3 regions of the Kocuria sp. CPCC 205261 genome follow, and region 3 is predicted to be linked to each of the others. Evidence: riboswitches for the same ligand, from Rfam matches in the RefSeq annotation. Region 3 holds a riboswitch; each other region holds the start of a gene.
The links. A riboswitch is a leader RNA that binds a small molecule or an ion and turns the genes downstream of it on or off. The one in region 3 is predicted to bind S-adenosylmethionine.
Positions count from the first base shown of each region.

Region 1 (7,094 bases), on a different contig from region 3:
CAGCGCCGTCGGAAATGGGGGACGAGTTGCCCGCGGTGATGGCGCCGTCCTTCGTGAAGGCGGGGCGCAGCTTGCCGAGGCCCTCCGCGGTGGAATCCGGGCGCACGCCCTGGTCCTCGGACACCGTGATCGGATCGCCCTTGCGCTGGGGCACCTCGATGGGCGCGATCTCGTCCGCGAAGATCCCGTCCTGCTGGGCCTTGCCCGCGAGTTGGTGGCTGCGCGCGGCCACCGCGTCCTGCTCGGCGCGGTCGATCTGACGCTCGCCGTTGCCGGACTCGGTGAGCTCACCCATGGGCACGCCCTTCTCGACGTCCACGAGCCCGTCGTGGGCGAGCGAGTCCGCGAGCCGCATGTCCCCGTAGGACTTGCCCTTGCGGGCGCCCAGGGCCAGGTGTGGCGCGTTGGTCATGGATTCCATCCCGCCGGCCACGACGACGTCCGCCTCACCCAGGCGCAGCATTCGCGCCGCTTCCGTGACGGCCACCAGACCGGACAGGCACACCTTGTTCAGGGCCGCCGCCGGGACGGTCTTAGGCAGTCCGGCCTTCACCGCGGCCTGTTTGGCCGGGTTCTGCCCGGTGCCCGCCTGCACCACGTTGCCCATGTAGACGTAATCCACGTCCTCGGGGGAGACCCCCGCGCGCTGCACGGCGTGCTTGATCGCGTGCGCGCCCAGGTCCACGGCGCTCAGGTCCGCGAGCGCGCCCAGCAGTTTGCCCTGGGGTGTGCGTGCTCCGTTGACGATCACCACGTCATTGGCGTTCTCTGTCATTTCTCCTCCTGTACGGGCACGGAGTCCGGGGTGACGTCCATGAGCTCAACCCGGTATTCGGCCTCGGTCTTGGCTGCTACTTCTTCTTCGGTCACACCCGGGGCGAGGGTCCGCAACACCAGCCCGTGTTCCTCCACGTCGAAGACGCACAGGTCGGTGATGATGCGGTCCACGACCCCGACACCGGTCAGGGGCAGATCGCACTTCCGCTTGAGCTTGGCGGAGCCGTCCTTGGCGACGTGTTCCGTCAAGACCAGCACACGAGGTGCTCCGGTCACAAGGTCCATGGCCCCGCCCATTCCCTTGACCATCTTGCCGGGAATCATCCAGTTGGCCAGGTCGCCGCGCTGCGAGACCTGCATGGCCCCCAGGATCGCCATCTTCACGTGTCCACCGCGGATCATCGCGAAGGACATCGCGGAGTCGAAGATCGCGGCCCCCGGCTGCAGGGTGATCGTCTGCTTCCCGGCGTTGATCAGGTCCGGGTCCTCGTCCCCCTCGTACGGGAACGGGCCCATGCCCAGCGCCCCGTTCTCGGTCTGCAGCACCACGCTCACGCCCTCGGGCAGGTTGTTCGCCACGAGTGTCGGGATCCCGATGCCCAGGTTCACGTAGTCGCCGTCGGTCAGTTCCGACGCCGCGATGGCCGCCATCTCATCACGCGTCCAACTCATGCCACCGCTCCTTCCGCTCTGCCGTTGCCTGCGCCCCGGGCGGCACCACCGCCGGTCCGCACGTCCGTTCCGCCCTCCGACGACGACGCCGCGGGCCTCGGTCGCGTGGTGCGCTGCTCGATCTCCTTGGGCGCCCCCGAGTACTGCACCACGTACTGCACGAAGACCCCGGGGGTCACGATGTGGTCCGGGTCCAACTCGCCCGGGGCCACGACCTCCTCGGCCTCCGCAAACGTGATCCGTGCGGCCGTGGCGCACACCGGGTTGAAGTTGCGCGAGGTCCTCCGGTAGATCAGGTTGCCGTCCGTGTCCCCTCGCCACGCGTGCACCAGGGCGATGTCCGCGACGATCCCGCGTTCCAGGATGTAGGTGCGCCCGTCGAACTCCGCGGTGGGCTTCCCCTCCGCCACGCGCGTGCCCACACCGGTGGCGGTGTAGAACGCGGGGATCCCCGCACCGCCCGCGCGCAGCCGTTCGGCGAGCGTGCCCTGCGGGTTGAACTCGACCTCGAGCTCACCCTCCAGGTACTGGCGGGCGAACTCCTTGTTCTCCCCCACGTACGAGGACAGCACCTTACTCACCTGCTTGTTCTCCAGCAGCAGACCGAGCCCCTTGCCGTCCACGCCCATGTTGTTGGACACCACGGTCAGGTCCTTGGCTCCGTTGTCCCGGACCGCTTCGATGAGGTCCCGCGGGATCCCGGACAGTCCGAAACCGCCCACCGCCACGGTCATCCCGTCCCGCAGCGTCTCGGCGAGCAACTCGGCCACGTTGTCCCTGAGTTTGGACATGGTCACCCCTCCAGTGCGTGATCTGCCTCTCAGGCTAGAAAGTGACCACATCTTGGTCAATGCTTCACCCGTAATCGTCGATGAAGGGATCACAATCTGAAAAACTGTCGCTAGTCTGTCCATATTGTGAACGTCCCGACGCAGGAGCGTGTATGACCCCGCAGAAATCCCGGAACTCGCAGCCCTCCCCCCAGGGCACGCAGGTGGTCTCCCGGATCGCCGCGATCCTGCAGGCCGTGGCATCCGGGGAGTCAGCCGGATCCACCGCGGCCATCGCCCACCGCACGGGGCTGACCCGGCCCACCGCGCACCGATTGCTCGCAGCGCTCGCCGCCGAGGGGCTCGTGGACCGCACGGAGGACGGCAACTGGGCCCTGGGTCCCGAACTGCACATCCTGGGCACGGTGGCCGCCCAACGTTATCCCGCCCAGGACCTCGCGACCCCGTGTCTGCAGCGGCTCGCCGAGGCCACGGGCGAGTCCGCGTTCTTCTCCGCTCGCCGCGGCAACGAGGTCATCTGCCTGGCCCGGGTGGAGGGGGCGTTCCCGGTGCGCTCACACGTGCTCTACGAGGGCCTGCGGTTGCCCCTGGGCGTGGCCTCCGCGGGACTCGCGATCCTCGGTCACCTACCCCCGGACCAATTGGAGACCGCCCTCGCGGACACCCGGGAGGAGCGGACGCGCCTCGGTCCACAGCACGACGACGCTCACGTCCGCCGCCTCGTCGCCCAGGTCAGGGAGGACGGCTGGTCCCTGAACCCCGGACGTATTGTGGAGGGCTCGTGGGGCATGGCGGCCGCGGTGTTCGACGCGACCGGCCAACCCCGCTACGCGCTCTCCCTGACGGGGATCGAACCCCGGTTCACCGCGGAACGCAGACCCCGCCTCGGGGCGGCTTTGCTGGACCAGGCCCACAGGCTCTCCACGGCGCTGCGCGCGGGGGCCACGACCGTGTGAACCGGACGCAGCGGCGTCGTCCCGTACCGTCAGACCCCGCGTCCTCGCACCCCGGAACATCTGTGCCCCGATACCGCACGCGTTGTGCGACTGCGGGTGTTTTTCCGGGACGCAGATGTTCGGGCCCTTGGCCGGAGAGGGGCCGTGGAACGCGGGCCATTGCCTCGACACCGAACGGCAGCGAGGGTGGACGCGGCGACGTCGCCCCGCGCTCAGGACGCCGTCCAGCCACCGTCCATCGTGTAGGACGCACCCGTGACCATGCCCGCGGACGGGCCGGCCAGGAACGCGATGAGCTCGCCAACCTCCTCGGGTTCCACGAGGCGCTTGATCGCGGACTCGGTGAGCATGATCTTCTCGATCACCTGGTCCTCGGGGATCCTGTGGGTCGCGGCCTGGTCCTTGATCTGCTTGTCCACGAGCGGGGTGTGCACGTAGCTGGGGTTGACGCAGTTGCTGGTCACACCGTGCTCAGCGCCCTCCAGGGCCACGGTCTTGGACAGCCCTTCGAGCCCGTGCTTGGCCGTGACGTACGCGGATTTGTACGCGGACGCGCGCAGACCGTGGATGGAGGAGACGTTGATGATTCGGCCCCATCCGCGCTCGTACATGTGCGGCAGTGCGGCACGGATCAGCAGGAACGGAGCCTCGAGCATGAGCGTGAGGATGCGGTGGAAGTCCGCGGGGTCGAAGTCCTGCACGGGGGCCACCTTTTGGATCCCCGCGTTGTTGACCAGGATGTCCACGTCCAGGCCCAGTTCGGCGAGCGCGGCGGTGTCCGAGAGGTCCACGACCCAGGCTTCCCCGCCCACCTCGGAGGCCGTCGTCTGAGCGGCTTCTTCATTGATATCCGCGACGACCACGTGGGCGCCGCGGTCCGCGAACGCCTGCACGGCGGCGCGGCCGATCCCGCTGGCCCCACCGGTGACCAGGGCCTTCTTCCCCTCGAGCGATTGCTCCATGACAGCCTCTTTGCGCGTGGACGGTTCTCCTACCGCGTCACGCTACGCCCCCGGGGGGCCGCCGGGTCACGATCCGGAACGGACCACCCCGGACCAGCTACGAGTCACGGCCCGCACCGGGGGCCGCCCGGTCACGGAAGCCCCGGTGACCCGAGCCCGAGGGGCCGGGCAGGAGGAACCCGGGGAGCGGCGTCGTCGTCCGACACGCCACGACCCCGCGCGCCACGAATGGCCTCCGCGCCTCGCGATGCTGTTGGATGGAGCAGTACCCATCCAGAGCGGCCGAGAGATCTGGCTCGTGGAAGCCGCAGCAACCGGGGTGACACCGGTGCTAACGCCAGAACCGATGGAAAGGATCAGCACAGCCATGCCCTTGAACACCGATCGCATCCAGACCACCCACGTGGGGTCCCTCCCCCGCACGCCGCAGTTGCTCGAGGCCAACAACCGCTTCCAGGCCGGGGAGATCGACCTGGCGCAGTTGGGTGAGGCGCTGGACGCCGGGGTGATCGACGTCGTGCGCAAGCAGCGGGAGATCGGCCTGGACATCGTCAATGACGGCGAGTACGGCCACACCACGTCCGGCGCCGTGGATTACGGGGCCTGGTGGAACTACTCGTTCCACCGCCTGGGCGGGCTGACCCCCACGGACGAGGACCGCTGGCAGACGGCGGAGACGCTGCGCTCGTCGCCAGGCAACATCGTGCTCACGAGCTTCCCGGACCGCCGCGACCGCTCCAAGTTCCGGGAGGCCTACGAGGATCCCACGGCCGGGGTCCTGGCCCACCGCGCAAGCGTGTCCCAGCCGAAGATCACGGGCCCGCTGACCTACACGGGTCAGGAAGCCGTGGCCGGTGACATCCGCCGGATTAAGGAGGCCATGGCCGAGACCGGGGCCACGCAGGGGTTCGTGGCAGCGCTGTCCCCCGGCTCGTGCGCGCGCGTGAAGAACGAGTACTACGCGAGCGACGAGGAACTGGTCTACGCGTGCGCGGACGCGATGCGCGAGGAGTACAAGGCCATCACGGACGCCGGGTTGACCGTGCAGATCGACGACCCCTCGATCGCCGAGTCCTGGGACCAGATCAACCCCGAGCCCACCGTGGAGGACTACCTGGCCTTCACCCAGCTCCGCGTGGACGCGCTGAACTACGCACTGCGCGACCTCCCCGAGGAGCAGATCCGCTTCCACCTGTGCTGGGGTTCGTGGCACGGCCCGCACACCACGGACCTCGAGTTCAAGTACCTCGTGGACCTCATGCTCACCATCCGCGCGCAGGGCTACAGCTTCGAGGCGTCCAGCCCGCGCCACGGCCACGAGTGGAAGGTCTGGAAGGACCACCAGCTGCCCGAGGGCAAGGTGGTCTACCCCGGTTTCGTCTCTCACTCGACCAACGTGGTGGAGCACCCCGAGCTCGTGGCGGACCGGATCGAGCAGTACGCGTCCGTGGTGGGCAAGGAGAACGTGATCGCCTCCACGGACTGCGGTCTGGGCGGGCGGTTGCACCCGCAGATCGCGCTGGCCAAGCTCGAGTCCCTCGTGGAGGGTGCGCGGATCGCGTCCGAGCGCCTGTTCTAATCAGGCCGCGCGGCTGGTCCTGCAGCTTTTAGTCTCACCGCGTCGCTGACCGTTCCGGTTCCCCGATCTTCCCGGACGACGACGCCGCCCGCCCCCTTCCGCTGCGCCCGCACCTTCCACGGTGCGGCACGGCGGGAGGGGGCGTTGCCGTGTCATGAACGCGTCACAACGGCCGACATGCTGCCCGCCCGGGTGAACGGCCCGGGAAAAATATACGATTTAATACACGAAACGTGTGGCGCACTTCACATTATTTCGTACACTTATTTCGAGACCAATCGGTCGGTTATTCCCCTGATCCACTCCGCCACTGGCACCCCACGGACCCCGCGTCCGCCGATCCTGGAGACCCACATGGCATCCACCACCTCAGCGCCCGCTCAGCCGGCGCACACCATGACCCGAGAAGAACGCAAGGTCCTTGCGGGCACCCTCGTGGGCACCACCATCGAGTGGTACGACTTCTTCATCTATGCGCAGGCGGCCGCCTTCATCCTGGCCACCCACTTCTTCAACCCGGCGGGCGAGCAGAACGCCACGCTGGGACAGATCGTCGCCTGGGCGTCCCTGGGCATCAGCTTCCTCTTCCGTCCCCTGGGTGCGATCGTGGCCGGTCACATCGGTGACAAGTACGGGCGCAAGATCACCCTGGTCATGACCCTCTTCGGGATGGGCGCGGCCACCACGCTGATCGGCCTGCTGCCCACGTACGAGCAGATCGGTATCGCGGCCCCCATCATCCTGCTGGTCCTGCGTATCCTGCAGGGCTTCTCCGCCGGTGGTGAGTGGGGTGGTGCGGCCCTGATGTCCGTGGAGCACGCGCCCGCGAACAAGCGCGGCTTCTTCGGCGCCTACCCCCAGATCGGTGTGCCCCTGGGCGTACTGATGGCCACCCTGTTCATGTTCGGTCTGAGCACCATCCTGACCCCCGAGCAGTTCGAGGCCTGGGGCTGGCGCGTTCCGTTCCTGTTCTCCATCGTGCTGATCTTCGTGGGCTGGCTGATCCGCCGCTCCGTGGACGAGTCCCCCGTGTTCCTGGAGATGCGCCAGCGCGCCAAGGAGTCCTCCGCTCCCCTGGGCCAGCTGTTCCGGACCAACTCCCCGCAGGTCATCCTGGCCGCGCTGATCTTCGCCGCGAACAACGCCGCAGGCTACCTGGTCATCGCGTTCTTCGCGTCCTACGGCACCAAGGCCCTGGGGATGTCCCGCCCCGAGACGCTGATCGCCACGCTCGTGGGCGGCGTCGGGTGGCTCATCTTCACGATGTTCGGCGGGTGGATCTCGGACAAGATCGGGCGCAAGCTCACGTTCCAGATCGGCTACGGCATCATCATCCTGTGGGCCATCCCCATGTGGT
Region 1 covers NZ_JAVKPU010000010.1:22,321-29,414, reverse strand. The annotation lists gene RF646_RS10500 (acetyl-CoA C-acetyltransferase) at 1-775, opposite strand, end outside; gene RF646_RS10495 (CoA transferase subunit B) at 772-1,449, opposite strand; gene RF646_RS10490 (CoA transferase subunit A) at 1,446-2,240, opposite strand; gene RF646_RS10485 (IclR family transcriptional regulator) at 2,393-3,196, shown strand; gene RF646_RS10480 (3-hydroxybutyrate dehydrogenase) at 3,409-4,158, opposite strand; SAM riboswitch class I at 4,425-4,511, shown strand; gene RF646_RS10475 (cobalamin-independent methionine synthase II family protein) at 4,526-5,737, shown strand; gene RF646_RS10470 (MFS transporter) at 6,092-7,094, shown strand, end outside.
Region 1: another riboswitch for S-adenosylmethionine. It lies ahead of RF646_RS10475 (cobalamin-independent methionine synthase II family protein); the one in region 3 lies ahead of RF646_RS09750 (bifunctional o-acetylhomoserine/o-acetylserine sulfhydrylase).

Region 2 (7,094 bases), on a different contig from region 3:
CCGCGAGGTCCCTGAGGACCCGGCGGACCGTGGGTACCCCCATCCCGTGGGCGGTGAGCACGGTGGCCTTGCCCGAACGTAGATCCGCGTCCACCGATTTGCCGGTCAGTCCCGGGTCACCGAACGTCCCCAGGACGTCGTCCACCACCTGGTACCCCACGCCCAGCATGGCGCCGGCCTGGGCCAGCCGCTCCGCGACGTCCGCGGGAGCACCCGCGAGCAGTGCGCCGGCCCGCAGCGGGGCCTCGAACGAATACGTGGCGGTCTTGAGCCGCTCCATGTCCAGGATGTCCTGCACCCCGGGGTGCTCGGCGCCGAAGCGATGCAGGGACAACAGCACGTCATCCAGCTCCCCGGCCGCGGAGGCGGTCACGGCGTCGAACACCACGTCCGCCACGGCGCGACACCGCGCGAGGTCCGATGCGCACGTGGTCGCGAGCCGCAGTGCCCCCGCCAACAACAGGTCCCCCGCGAGGATCGCCGCCGAGGCCCCCGCGTGTTCCGCTTCGTGCTCGGGTGCGCCGGCGCGGGCCGCGTCACGGCGGAACAGCTCTCCCACCGTGGGCATGCCCCGGCGCAGCCAGTCGCGGTCCACCACGTCGTCGTGGACCAGCAGGGCCGCGTGCAGCATCTCGAACGACGCCGCCAGGCGCACGCACTCGGGGTCCGGCACCTCTGTCTCCCGGTCGCCCGCCGTGTGGTTCCCGTCTCCGGCCGCATCGCGCACACCCGGCGTCTCCTCGGCATCCCCGGCGTCCGGCGCGACGAGCGGGTCAGGCGCGCTCGATCCATCCCCCGCGCCCCCGGCGAAGGAGGACCACGCGATCCACGTCAGTCGCGGCCGGATGAGCTTGCCGCCCACCATATGCTCGCGCACCCGCTCCCACAGCACCCCGAAACCCGGGCTCGTGGGAACTCGATTCGCGGGGGCCGCGAAGAACGCGTCCAGCTCTTCCCCCACGGCGGTGCGGAAACGGCACCAGGCGGCGTCGTCGACGGGGGCGACACTCGGGGAGGCCCCAGGATCGGCAACGGACGGGATCCCGGGAGCCGCTCGGTGGGATTCACGGGACCGGGCGGTGCGTACGCGTTCGGTCATGACCCACCCGCCCCGGGATCGTCCTGGGACGCCTGGTCCGCGCGCCCGCGCAAGTCTTCCAAGTACTCCTCCAGACGGGACTCGGTACCTCTCAGAAACCGGAGGACGGCCTCACGCCCGGGCTCATCCAGGGCGTCGAGCTCGTCCTCGACCATCCCGATTACCGGCACGACGTGCTCCCGGGTCCGCTCCCTGGACGAGGTCACCGCGCGCACAGTCATCCGGCGTCGATCCCCCTCCACGGGCTCCCGGACCACGTGACCCGCGCGCACCAGTCGGTCCACCACCGCGGTCGCGGAGGCCGTCGTGAGGTGCAGCGCGTGAGCCAGTTCCGTGGGCCCCATGGAATGGACTATGAGCATGGCCATGGCCGCGTAATCGGTTCCCTTGAGCCCCAAGATGCGGCGGATCTCGTACGCGATCTCCGCGTTGAGCACGACCACCCGGCGCAGCGCACGCGACTGCGGGCTCACCGGCCCGTACCACGTTGCACTGCTCTCCATCGCGTCCCTCGCGTTGTGGATAACTAGACAATCTAGTAAACATCATGCTGCACGTGCGGGGGACGTGTCCAACCATGTCACGCGGGTGGAAAACGTTGTCCGCACCTGCCTTGTAGCAGTCATCGGCCGAGAACGCCCTGTCCTCAGCGGGTGATGGACGCGCCCCGTAGTGTCACATCAGACTGCGCAGGGCCCGTAGGACCGCCCCGCCGTAACCACCGTCGAACCTGATCGCATGCACCAGCAGCGGCGGCAACTGGTACCACGGCACCCGGTCGTGCCAGCCGTCCGCGAGGGGGTAGGCGTCGTCGTACGCCGCGAAGCATTCCCGCCCGAAACCGCCGAAGAGCTGCATCATGGCCAGGTCGTACTCGCGGTGTCCGTAGAACGAGGACGGATCGATGAGCCAGTTCGTCCCGTTGCGATCCACCACGCGGTTGCCTGCCCACAGGTCACCGTGCAGCAGGCTCGGGGGTTCGGGAGGGCCCGCGAGTTCGTCCGCTCGCGGCGCCAAGCGCGCCAGCAGGTCCGACGCCGCGGGGTCCAGGTGTCCCGCGTCGATCGCCGCGCGCAGCAACGGCTCGATGCGGCGGTGTAACAGGAAGTCGGCCCAGTCGTCCGTGGGCGTGAGATCCACCGGGAACGAGCCGATGCGTTCCGGCAGCTCCGCCGAGAGCCACCCGACGTGCGGGGCTCGCGCGCGGTGGATGGCCGCGAGACCAGCACCCATGCTGCGTTCCGTGGCACGGTCCTGCCGTCCGGGACCCTCGTCGATCCACTCGAGCACCAGGGCCTCATCGCCCACGTGATGCACCCTGGGCACCCGCACCTCGGCGGGGGCGACGGCGCGCAGCGCCTCGAGTCCCGCCGCCTCCAACGCCAACACACCCGCCGGGGCACCCGGCATGGTCTTGGCGAACAGGGGCCCGTCCGGGGTCTCGAGCCAGTAGGCGCGGGCGGTGTCCCCGCCGCTCAGGGGACGGGCATCGCTCACGCGCAGGTCCGCGACAATCTCACCGGGAAGCTCATCGATGGTGGCCATGCGTCTTGTCTACACCATGCCGCACTGCGCACCACCCCGGACGACTCGGTGGCCACAGTGGAACGCGTGGTGGACGGGGACACCCTGGACGCCACGATCGCGGGGAAGTCCACGCGGGTGCGGCTGCTGAACATCAATACCCCGGAGGTCGCGCGGGACGGTCAGCCCGGCGAGTGCCTCGCGGACGAGGCCACGGCCAAGCTTGAGGACCTACTGCCCAAGGGATCCACGATCCACCTGGACTACGACGTGGAACGCACGGACCGCTACGGCCGCACCCTCGCCCGAGTGACCCGCGACGACGACGGGTTGAACGTCAACCAGGCACTCGTCAAGGCGGGCCTGGCAACGCCCATGACCGTGGGCGCCAACAGCACGTACCGGCGAGAGATGGACAGCGCGTACAACGTCGCCCAGGCCATGCAGGTCGGTTTCTTCGACCCGAAGCAGGACTGCGCGCCGCCGGGGGAATCCGCATCCCCCGGCACCACAACTCCGAGCACCGCGAGCCCGAGCGCGACGCCGAGTCCCACCTCGTCCTCCACGCCCACTCCCACGCCGACGCTCGAGGCGCCTCCCGCGGTCGTGGAGGACGAGGTCGCCGTGGGCGATCCGGCACCCCAACCCAATCCCGCTCCGCAACCGAACTACAACTACAACCCCGCCCCCGCGCAGCCCGCGGCACCTCAGCTACCGGCCGCGCCCCGGGTACCTGCTGCCCCGCAGCTGCCGGCGGCACCCCACGTGCCCCCGGCTCCCGAGAGTGATGGCGGTTATCCCGGTTACACCGGCCCCCGGTGCTACGAACCGGGAGGAAAGGTCTGGCACCCATGCTGAGTTGCTGATGACACGCCAAGGCGCGCCCACCCGGTCGGTTGACCGGGTGGGCGTCCCTGTTTTTCGCCGCGCTTTGGTCACGCGGGTGCACCGGCGAGCCGCCGGATGCACGGCGGCCCGAACTCAGGGTTCGTGACGACCGGGGTTGGCGGTCGCGCTGCGCAAGGGGGACGGCGTCGTCGTCGGAGCGGGTGCCTGCGAGGACGCGGACCCGCCCGCGGCCGGCGCCGCGGCTATCGAGCGCGAGACCCAGTTCTCGGGTCCCAACTCGGGCATCTTCATGTCCTGCACGTCGTGGGGCAGGATGACCACGGCAGGGCCCAGGTGCCCCCGTGCGGTCCATTCAGCCCGCTTGGGAAGACGAGCGCGGCGGGAGGCCGGCGGTTCCGTCATCGTTCGTGGGCCTCGTCACGAGGCTGTGCTACGCTCGCTCGTAACAAAGGATCATGAGTCCCGGTGCGAAGCTCTGGCTAACCGGGCGGCAACCCTCCAGCTGTAGTGGGGTGCCCCAGATGAGGATCCGGCCGCCGCGCAACCGCGTGGTCGGCAAGTACGGCGCTCGGAGCTCATCCTCCGGCGTCCTAACGCCGGAGGATTTTTTATATGCCCGCACCCCTCGCAGCGTCAGAACCCGCGCCCGTGACTGGCCCGCCCACGAGGACGTCCTGGCTGGTCCGGCGCCCGCGCCGCTCCACGCTTGTCTCGTTCGAAGTGTTCCCGCCGCGGCCCACCGCGGACCCGGACACTGTGTGGCGCAACATCGACGCCATGGCCCAGGCCGGGCCGGATTTCTTCTCGGTCACCCACGGTCACGCCGGCCATCACGGCGTCTCCCGCGAGGCGCTGCGCCACCTGCGCCGCACGACCAAGACCCCGGTCATGGCGCACTTCACGTGCGGTGGCACGGACCGCGCGGGTCTTGAGCGCGCCGTGGACCAGTTGCTGGACGACGGCGTTCGCGACCTCCTCGCGCTGCGCGGCGACCCGCCCCTGGGTACCGGGGAATGGCGGACCCCAGCGGGTGGCCTGGGCCGGGCCTCCCAACTGGTGGAGCTGATCCGGGACGTCGAACGACGTCGCTTCGGCACCGGGTTCCGCCCGGGTCAGCGACCGCTGTCCGTGTCGGTGGCGTGCTACCCGTCCCCCGCACGAGGCCGCGACTTCGAGGCGGATCTCGCGTCCCTGTGGGACAAGCAGGAGGCCGGCGCGGACTACGCGATCACGCAGGTGCTCTACGAACCCGAGGACTACGCCACGTTCCTGGAACGCGCGCGCTCGGAGGGCATCCACATCCCCGTGGTCGCCGGGCTCATGCCGCTGAGCAACCCTCAAAGGTTGCAGCGCATGACCGAGATCACCGGGGTCCGGGTCCCGGAACGCCTCACCCGGTTCCTGCGCGCCGACACTCCCGAGGAACTGCGCCACCGAGGGGTCGCGGCCACCCTGTCCCTGATCGACGACCTCATGGATCTGGGCTGCGCCGGTTTCCACCTGTACACGTTCAACCGCCCCGAGGCGGCGCTGACCATCCTGGAGCACCTGCGGGTCCGGGATGCCGCACGCGAATACCGAGGCCGCAGCCCCGCGGCCTGACCTCCGCACCAGCCCCGACCGACCCGTGAACCGATCGTGTTGGCTTCGACCGCCACATCCGGGCAGGCCGAAAACCGTTCGTAGCGGCACCACCCACGCTGACGTTCCCCTTACCCCGCCGCGCCGGAGCACACCCGTTGCCGCGGCTCATCACACCCCCTAACCGCCATACCCCACACCAGCTCCGAGGAGTTCCCATGAGCACCCAGCCCGTCCCGTTCCCCGCCGCCACGATCCTGGGCTACCCCCGCATCGGCCCCGACCGCGAGCTCAAGCGCGCACTCGAGTCCTATTGGAAGGACCCGCAACAGCACCCCGCCACCACCGTGCTGGACACCCTCGCCCGGTTGCGTGAGCGCACCGCCACGCGATTGTCCGAACTCGGCCTCACCACGGATCACGCGGTGCCGTCCGAGGGGTTCGCGGTGGACCACGTCCTGGACACGTCCCTGGCGCTAGGCGCGGTTCCCGCGCGGTTCATCGCGGACGGCTACGAGCCCGCCGCCCCGGACACGCCCCGCGGGATCGAGCTGATCACGGCGTTGTCCCGCGGCACCGATCGGTTGGAGCCGCTCGAGATGACCAAGTGGTTCGACACCAACTACCACTACTACGTACCCGAGATCGGCCCGGACACCCCGTTGCGTGCGAACCCCGAGAGCCTCGTGTCCCGCTACCGGACCACCCTCGGGACCACCGGGATCACCACCCGCCCGGTCCTCGTGGGCCCCGTGAGCCTGCTCTTGCTCTCACGCCCCGAGACCACCGATGCCGTCGCAAGTCACCCCCTGCAGCGCCTCGACGACGTCGTGGCCGAATACGCCGCGATCCTGCGAGCCCTGGCTGAGGCCGGCGTCGAATGGGTGCAACTCGACGAGCCGGCCCTCGCCGCGGACGGGTGGAGCGTGGAACGCACCGAACTCGTGGCCGCCCTCGAGAGCGCCTACACCCAACTTTCGAACGAGCAACAGCGCCCCGCGATCCTCGTGACCGTGGGCTACGGCGATGCCGGCGAGGACGCCCAGCTCGCCCTGGCCCACACGAACGTCGACGCCCTGGCCATCGACCTCGACCGCGGGGACGTCCCCGGCAAGAAGGCACTCGAGGCATGGGGCGAACGCCCCGTCGTGGGCGGCGTCGTGGGCGGACGCACCGTGTGGCGCACCGACCTCGCGCGCGCCGTCGAGACCCTGGACCGGCTGCGCGCCGCGGCCCGCGGGCCGGTGGCCGTGGGCACCGCGACGCCGCTGCTGCACGTCCCGCACGACGTCGCCCGCGAGACCGCACTGGATCCGGACGTCACCAGCTGGGTCGCGTTCGCGGACCAGAAGGTGACCGAGGTGGTCGGGCTCGCGCGCGGCGTCGAGCACGGCTGGGATGCCATCCGGGACACCCTGGACGAGGACGCCACGATCCGCGCGGCCCGCGCCGAGCACCCGGCAACTCACAAGGCCGAGATCCGCGAGCGCACCGCCGCGGTGCAGGACGCGGACCGCCAGCGCGCGGACGCCGAACAGCGCCGCGCTGCCCAGCGCGAACGTCTGCGCTTGCCCGTGCTGCCCACCACGACCATCGGATCCTTCCCGCAGACGCCGCAGATCCGCAAGACCCGGGCGGACCACCGCGCGGGGCGGATCACGGAGGCCGAGTACACGGACGCGATCCGCGCGGAGATCGCCCACACGGTGCGCGTCCAGGAGGAACTGGGGCTCGACGTCCTAGTGCACGGCGAACCCGAGCGCAACGACATGGTGCAGTACTTCGCGGAGGGCCTGGACGGTTTCGTGACCACGCAGCACGGCTGGGTGCAGTCCTATGGATCGCGCTGCACGCGCCCGTCGATCCTGTTCGGGGACGTCTCGCGCCCCGCGCCGATCACGGTGGACTGGACCTCGTACGCGGCGTCCCTGACCGAGCGCCCCGTCAAGGGCATGTTGACCGGGCCGGTCACGATCCTCGCGTGGTCCTTCGTGCGCGACGACGCTCCGGCCGCCGAGGTCGCCGACCAGGTCGCACTCGC
Region 2 covers NZ_JAVKPU010000008.1:5,185-12,278, reverse strand. The annotation lists gene RF646_RS08895 (polyprenyl synthetase family protein) at 1-1,099, opposite strand, end outside; gene RF646_RS08890 (MarR family winged helix-turn-helix transcriptional regulator) at 1,096-1,602, opposite strand; gene RF646_RS08885 (fructosamine kinase family protein) at 1,775-2,644, opposite strand; gene RF646_RS08880 (thermonuclease family protein) at 2,693-3,481, shown strand; gene RF646_RS08875 (hypothetical protein) at 3,605-3,874, opposite strand; SAM riboswitch class IV at 3,924-4,040, shown strand; gene RF646_RS08870 (methylenetetrahydrofolate reductase) at 4,085-5,074, shown strand; gene metE (5-methyltetrahydropteroyltriglutamate--homocysteine S-methyltransferase) at 5,272-7,094, shown strand, end outside.
Region 2: another riboswitch for S-adenosylmethionine. It lies ahead of RF646_RS08870 (methylenetetrahydrofolate reductase); the one in region 3 lies ahead of RF646_RS09750 (bifunctional o-acetylhomoserine/o-acetylserine sulfhydrylase).

Region 3 (7,094 bases):
ACGAACAGCTGGAACCGGCCATCGAACTGCGCCCGGACCTCGTGACCATCAGCGCGGGCGGCAACGATATGCTGCGACCCGGTGCGGATCCGGACGACATCGCGGTGCGGCTCGACGCCGTGATCGAGAAACTCGCCGCCACGGGTGCCACGGTCACGATGTTCGACGGCCCGGACATCGGCAACACCCCCGTGCTGCGCGGCATCCGCGGGCGCGTGGCGATCTTCAACGAGAACGTGCGCGTGGTGGCCGCCCGGCACGACGCCGTGATGGTGGACCTCTGGGGACTGCAGCAACTGGGGGAACCTGCCATGTGGGCACCGGACCGGTTGCACTTCTCGCCCCTGGGCCACCAGCTCATCGCGTGCGAGGTCCTGGACTCCCTGGGGGTCGAGCACGACCTGGTTCCCGGTGAACTCGGGGACCGCCCCGCGCGCACGTGGCGCGAGGCGCGTCGAGAGGACCTCGTGTGGGCCGGGAAGTACCTGGTCCCGTGGGTCGGCCGCCGGATCCGGCGTCGCAGCTCGGGGGACAACATCACCGCCAAGCGCCCTTCGTTCGGGCGCACCACGATCCCCGGTGCGGGCGAGGGCATCCCTGTCGAGGACCGGGAGGCCTGAGCCGGCCCGGGGCCGGGTCACCCAGTCCCGCCAGTCAGGGCCGCGCCCACTGAAGCCGACCCGTTCCCACCGGGTCTCACCGCTGAAACCGACCCGTCAGGGCTCCCTGCTCAATCCCGCAGCACGGTCTCCCGCAGCAACATGCCCACCTGCGGAGTTTCGATCAGGAACCCGTCGTGCCCGCTCGGGGACGTGATCGTGTGCAGCTCCTGCTCCCCCGGTAGCGCAGCCACGAGTTCGGCGGATTCCGAGGGGAAGAACAACCGATCGGAGTCCACCGCGGCCACGAGCCACTCGCACCGCGTGCGGGCGAGGACGTCCCGTAGCTCGCCGCGGCCCCGAGCGACGTCGTGCGACATCAAGGTCTCGTTGACACTCAGGTACGAGTTCGCGTCGAAGCGGCCCGCGAGTTTGGACGCCTGGTGGTCCAGGTAGCTCTCCACCTGGTACCGACCGCGGTCCGCGACGTGGGTGGCCTCGGGGTCCTCACGGGGTTGGGGTTCGCGGCCGAAGCGCGTCTCCAGCTCGTGCGCGCTGCGATAGGTGATGTGCGCGATCCGCCGCGCGAGCCCCAGACCCGCCTCCGGGTACTCGCCCGCGTAGTAGTCGCCGCCCCGGAAGTTCGGGTCCTGGCGGATCGCGAGCGACTGTGCCTGTCCCCACGCGAGCTGCTCGGCACCCACGCGCGCGTTGGCCGCGATCACGGCGCACGCGGCCACCCGATCCGGGTGGGACACGGCCCACTCGAGGGCGCGAGCTCCGCCCATGGACCCGCCGATCACGAGCCGCCACCGGGAGACTCCGAGCGCCCGAGCGAGCAGGGCCTCCGCGGTCACCGAGTCCCGCACGGTCACGCGCGGGAAACGCGAGCCCCACGGGACGCCGTCCGGTGCGGGACTCGCGGGTCCCGTGCTGCCGTAGCACCCGCCCAGGATGTTGGCGCACACCACGAAGTAGCGGTCCGTGTCGATCGCGGCACCCGGGCCCACGAGTCCGTCCCACCAACCGTCCGCCGCGGCGGCCGCGCCCTCGGGAGCGCTCGCGGCGTCCTCGTGTCCCGCGCCACCGCGCGCCACGTGCGTGTCACCCGTGAGCGCGTGCTCGATCAGCACCGCGTTGGAACCGTCCGCCGCGAGCTCGCCCCACGTCTCGTACGCGAGGTGCACGTCCGGCAGCCGGAACCGGGACTCGAGCACGAGCTCGCCGAGTTCGGCCCGCCGTACGACGCCGTCGCGCCGCGTGCGCGGCCCGTTGCCCACGACCGTCATGGTCAGTTCCCCGTGTCCTCCGCCGACGACGCCGCGTCACCGGCAGCGTCGCCGCGCGCACCCACCGCGGCGAATCCGGACTCGAGGTCCGCGAGGATGTCGTCGATGCCCTCGACACCCACGGACAGCCGCACGAATCCCGGTTCCACGCCGGCCGCGAGCTGCTCCTCGTCCTTGAGCTGGGCGTGCGTCGTGGAGGCGGGGTGAATCACGAGCGAGCGCACGTCACCGATGTTCGCCACGTTGGAGTGCAGGCTCAGGGCGTCCACGAACGCGACACCGGCGTCCCGGCCGCCGTCGAGCACGAAACCGAGCACCGACCCGGCACCGTTGGGCGCGTACTTCAGGGCGCGGTCGTGCCAGCGCGAGGACTCGAGACCGGCGTAGGACACCGAGCGCACCTCGGGGCGGGCCTCGAGCCACTCGGCGACCTTCTGCGCGTTGGCCACGTGACGTTCCATGCGCAACGACAGCGTCTCGATGCCCTGCTCGATCAAGAACGCGTTGAACGGAGAGATCGAGGTCCCCAGATCACGCAGCAACTGCACGCGCGCTTTGAGGATGTACGAGAGGTTGACGCCGAAGGCCCCGTCCGCACCGAGATCGCGGGCGTAGACGAGCCCGTTGTACGTCTCGTCCGGTTGGTTGAAACCGGGGAAGCGCTCGGGGTCCCGCGAGTAGTCGAACGCTCCGGTGTCCACGATGAACCCGCCGATCGCCGTGCCGTGGCCGCCCAGGAACTTGGTGGCCGAGTGCAGCACGATGTCCGCGCCCCACTCGATGGGCCGCACCAAGTAGGGCGTGGCGATCGTGTTGTCCACGATGAGCGGGACACCCGCCTCGTGGGCGATCCCGGCGATCGTCTCGATGTCGAGCACGTCGTTGCGGGGGTTCGGGATGGATTCACCGAAGAACGCCACGGTGTTCTCGCGCACCGCGTCCCGCCACTGCGCGGGATTGTCCGGGTCCGAGACGAACGTGGTCTCCACGCCCATGCGCGGCAGCGTGTGCTTGAGCAGGTTGTACGACCCGCCGTACAGGGACGGGCTGGCCACCACGTGGGTTCCGGCGCCGCCCAGGTTGAGGATCGCGAGCGTGGCCGCGGCCTGTCCGGAGGAGACCATCAGGGCCCCCACGCCGCCCTCGAGGGACGCGACCCGGTTCTCCACGACCTCCGTGGTGGGGTTGGTCAGGCGCGAGTAGATGGGGCCCATCTCCTCGAGCGCGAACCGGGCCGCCGCCGTGCGGGCGTCCGGGAACACGAAGGACGTGGTCTGGTGGATCGGCAGGGCGCGCGACCCGGTCACAGGGTCGGGGTTCTGGCCCGCGTGGATCTGTCGGGTTTCGAACGACCAGCCCTGGGGATTGTCGGGGGTGGGAGCGGTGCTCATGGCCGTACTCCTTCTCGGAGGGATCAGGGGTCCGGTGGCGATCCGCACGGTGCCCGTGCTGTGACCGGGCACCAACGACCCGCGCTTGCCGCATGACGTCGGTCGACGCCACGGCCAGGTCCTCACCCAGGGCACCCCACCGCGGAAGGGAGGGTTGCCGGTCAGCTAGCTGGGGCTTCGCGCTGACTCTCGTGACCTATTACCTCATTGTCCGAACCCGGCGGGGCGGGAGTCAAGCCGGGGACGCTGCGAGCGGGCTCGGGGTCAGTGGCCGCTCGTTCCTGCTGTTCCATCTCCCGGGTGTGCAGTTCCCGGTCCTTCATCTCACGTGGATGGACGTAGAACAGACCCGTGAGCACCGCGATCACGAACACCGCGAGCATCACGAAGAACAACGGCCGCACGCCGGTCAGGTAGATGACGGGGATGGCCAGCACCGTGACCAACCCGCCCCCGAAGAACGGTTCGAACACCAGCTGCTTGTAACCGAACGCCTCGAACACCGGGTCTTGGCCTCCGGGCCCACCACGCGCATGAGGATCAGCCCGGTGGCGGTCACACCCATGGACTGGCGGAAGTCACCGATACCGCGCCCGAATTAGTAGCGACCGATGATGTGGGGTGCCAACCACAGGAAAATGGCCACGTTGAACGCGATGCCGACCACCGCCAGGATGGTGAACGCCGCCAGCCACGGCCGCGATGGACATGTGCAGGGAGAACGGTTCCACGGAGGACGGGCGGCTGGTCATGGTGCCGGCGGGGTAGTACTCGTCGCTGCGGAACAGGCCGTTCTCGCCCCACGGCCCGTCGAAGCGGCCCAGCACCTGCGGGCCCAGGAGCAGGAGGATCGCGCCGCCGATGATGGAGCTCGGCAGGAACAGGCTCTGGACCCAACCCACCTTGACGTGCACGAACTTCCCCAGGAGCAGGGCGACTCGGAGGATCAGGAGTGTGAAACCGACGGCATTTGCGGACACGGGAACCACCTCGTAGTGATCGGGATCGATATCGGTCTCAGGTCACATAGCGAGGGCCCGGTCGGAGACTCCCCGGCTGATGCTGCGGACTCCAGCCTCTGAGACGCGCGTCTCGTTGACCTGGACCAACACAGTCCCCGCCCGGATCAGCCGTCCCGATGTCAGGTCTCGGGAGGTGCGGAGAGCCGGCCCTGCCCACCGGACCGGGCGGCGCAGGTCACACACTCGCCGGGCTCGCGCTCGATTTGGTGGCCCGTGTGGCCGGTGCCACCATGGCGTCATGAACTTGGATCACGTTTCCTTCGCGGCTCAGCCCGACGGCCTCGAGGCCACCACCGAACGCATCGCGAACCGGTTGGGGATCGAACCGGTCAAGGGCGGTGTGCACCCCCGTTTCGGCACCCGGAACATGATCCTGCCGCTCACCGACCACCAGTACGTGGAGGTCGTCACGGTGCTCGAGCACCCCGCCGCGGAGAAGGCGCCGTTCGGTCAGGCCGTCCGTGCCCGTTCCGACGCCGGCGGCGGCTGGCTCGGCTGGGTCGTGGAGGTCCCCGACCTCGCGCCCTTCGAGGCCAAGCTGGGCCGCCCCTCCGTGCCCGGTGGCCGGTTGTTCCCCGACGGTCGGCAGCTCGAATGGCATCAGATCGGCGTGAAGGGTTTGATCTCCGACCCGCAGTTGCCGTTCATGGTGCACTTCGATTCCGAGGACGAGATGCACCCGTCCCAGGCGCGGATCACGGACGTCCGGTTGAGCGGGATGGAGATCGCCGGCTCCCCCGACCGCGTCACGGAGTGGCTCGGCGGTCCCGTGGAGGACGTCCTGGGCTCGCTGGACGTCACCTGGTGCGCCCCCAACGGCACCCCCGGGGTCATGGCCGTCTCGTTCGACACCCCGGACGGCACCGTCACCATTTGATCTGGTTCCCTTCGGTGCGGCCGACGACGCCGCTCCACCGGTCTCCGGCATCAGCCCGCGAGCAGTTGCGGGGCCAGGAAGCCCACGGTGTCCAGGAGGGCGTGGGCGATCAGCAGCGGCATGAGTCGACCGCCGCGGCGGTAGAGCCACACGAACACGAGTCCCATGACCAGGTTCCCGAGCGTGGGTCCGAACCCCTGGTACAGGTGATAGCTGGCCCGCACCACCGCGGAGGCCACCGCCACGAGCCACCACGACCATCCGAGGGATCGCAAGCGCTCGCACAGGAACGCCACCACGATCATCTCTTCCACGATCGAGTGGCGCAGCGCGGAGAGCACGAGCAAAGAAACCGCCCACCAGGTCTGCTCCATGGTGGATGTGGTGATCTGCGCGGTGATCTCCAGGGACCGGCCCACCTGATAGAGCACCAGGGTGCCGCCGCCCATCACCGCGAACAGGCCCATTCCCCACAGCGTGTCCCACACGGGTCTGCGCCCATCCACCCCGATCCTGCACAGCACGCCGGGGATCCCCCGCGCCACCCCGGCCATGAGGTACAGGGCCAGCAGCACGGGGACGAGCGCGAAGCCGATGCCCGTGAGCTGACGCAACGCGTCGATCAGGGGGACGCTGCTCAGGGGCCGGTTGAGCGTCGTCGTGGTGTCGGCCAGCGAGGACCGCATGAGCACCTCGGCCAGATCCAGCACGGCGTAGACCGCGGACGTCCCGAGGGACACGCCGAGCACCAGGACGATCTGAAGCCACGTGTCGGCGCGCGACATGCCGCGCTGCGAAGGGGTGGGAGTCTGCACGGGACCATTGTGGCCGCTCGCGAGCGGGACCACGTCTGCGCGTCCCCACCCGTCCCTAGACTGTGGGCATGACTTCCGAGCAGCCGTCCTATCCCGTGGCCCCGAGCCGCCCGGTGGAACGCACGTTCCACAGGCACACCTTCGCCGATCCCTACGAGTGGCTCCGGGACAAGGACTCCCCCGAGGTGCGCTCGCACCTGGACGCCGAGAACGCCTACGCGGAGGCCACGACCGAGGATCTGGCGCCCCTGCGCGAGCGGATCTACGGGGAGATCAAGGACCGCACGCTCGAGACGGACCTGTCCGTGCCGTCGCGTCGCGGGGACTGGTGGTACTTCACGCGCACGGTCGAGGGCGGCGCCCACCAGATCTTCTGCCGCGTCCCGGTCACCGACCCCGCGCAGTGGACACCGCCCACCGTGGAACCGGGCACCGCACTGGACGGCGAACAAACCCTCCTGGACGCTAACGCCGCATCCCAGGAGCACGACTTCTACGCGCTGGGCGCCTTCAGCGTGTCGGAGGACGGCTCCAGGTTGGCCTGGTCCGAGGACACCGCAGGTGACGAACGGTTCACGATCCAGGTCAAGGATCTCGCTACGGGACAACTTCTCGCGGACCGGATCGAGCAGACCTCGTACGGCGCGTTTCTCACACCGGACGCCTCCCAGCTGATCTACATCGTCGTGGACGAGTCCTGGCGGCCGTGGCGCGTGTACCGGCACGTCATCGGCCAAGACGCATCGTCCGACGAGCTGCTGTTCCAGGAGGACGACCCCGGTCTGTGGCTCGGGGCCGAGCTCTCTGCGGACAAGCAGTGGCTCATGCTGTCCTCGTCCTGCTCGGAGTACAGCGAGTACCGGATCCTGCCGTTGACCGAGCTGGCCGGCTCCCCCACGGATGAGCCGGTCGCCGATGCGTCCGACTACACCGCTGGGCCGGCTTCCCTGCCCTGGCGCGTCATGATCTCGCGCGAGGACCGGGTGCTCTACGAGGTGGAACCCCTCACGGTGGCCGGCCAGGACTACGTGCTCCTGACCCACGACGCGCACGCCCCCAACGGCCGGGTGAGCCTCATGCCGCTCGGGCACGCGGGCCGTG
Region 3 covers NZ_JAVKPU010000009.1:27,801-34,894, reverse strand. The annotation lists gene RF646_RS09760 (SGNH/GDSL hydrolase family protein) at 1-620, shown strand, start outside; gene RF646_RS09755 (homoserine O-acetyltransferase) at 731-1,888, opposite strand; gene RF646_RS09750 (bifunctional o-acetylhomoserine/o-acetylserine sulfhydrylase) at 1,891-3,279, opposite strand; SAM riboswitch class IV at 3,356-3,476, opposite strand; gene RF646_RS09745 (hypothetical protein) at 3,441-3,782, opposite strand; gene RF646_RS09740 (hypothetical protein) at 3,858-4,259, opposite strand; gene RF646_RS09735 (VOC family protein) at 4,540-5,178, shown strand; gene RF646_RS09730 (CPBP family intramembrane glutamic endopeptidase) at 5,229-5,993, opposite strand; gene RF646_RS09725 (S9 family peptidase) at 6,062-7,094, shown strand, end outside.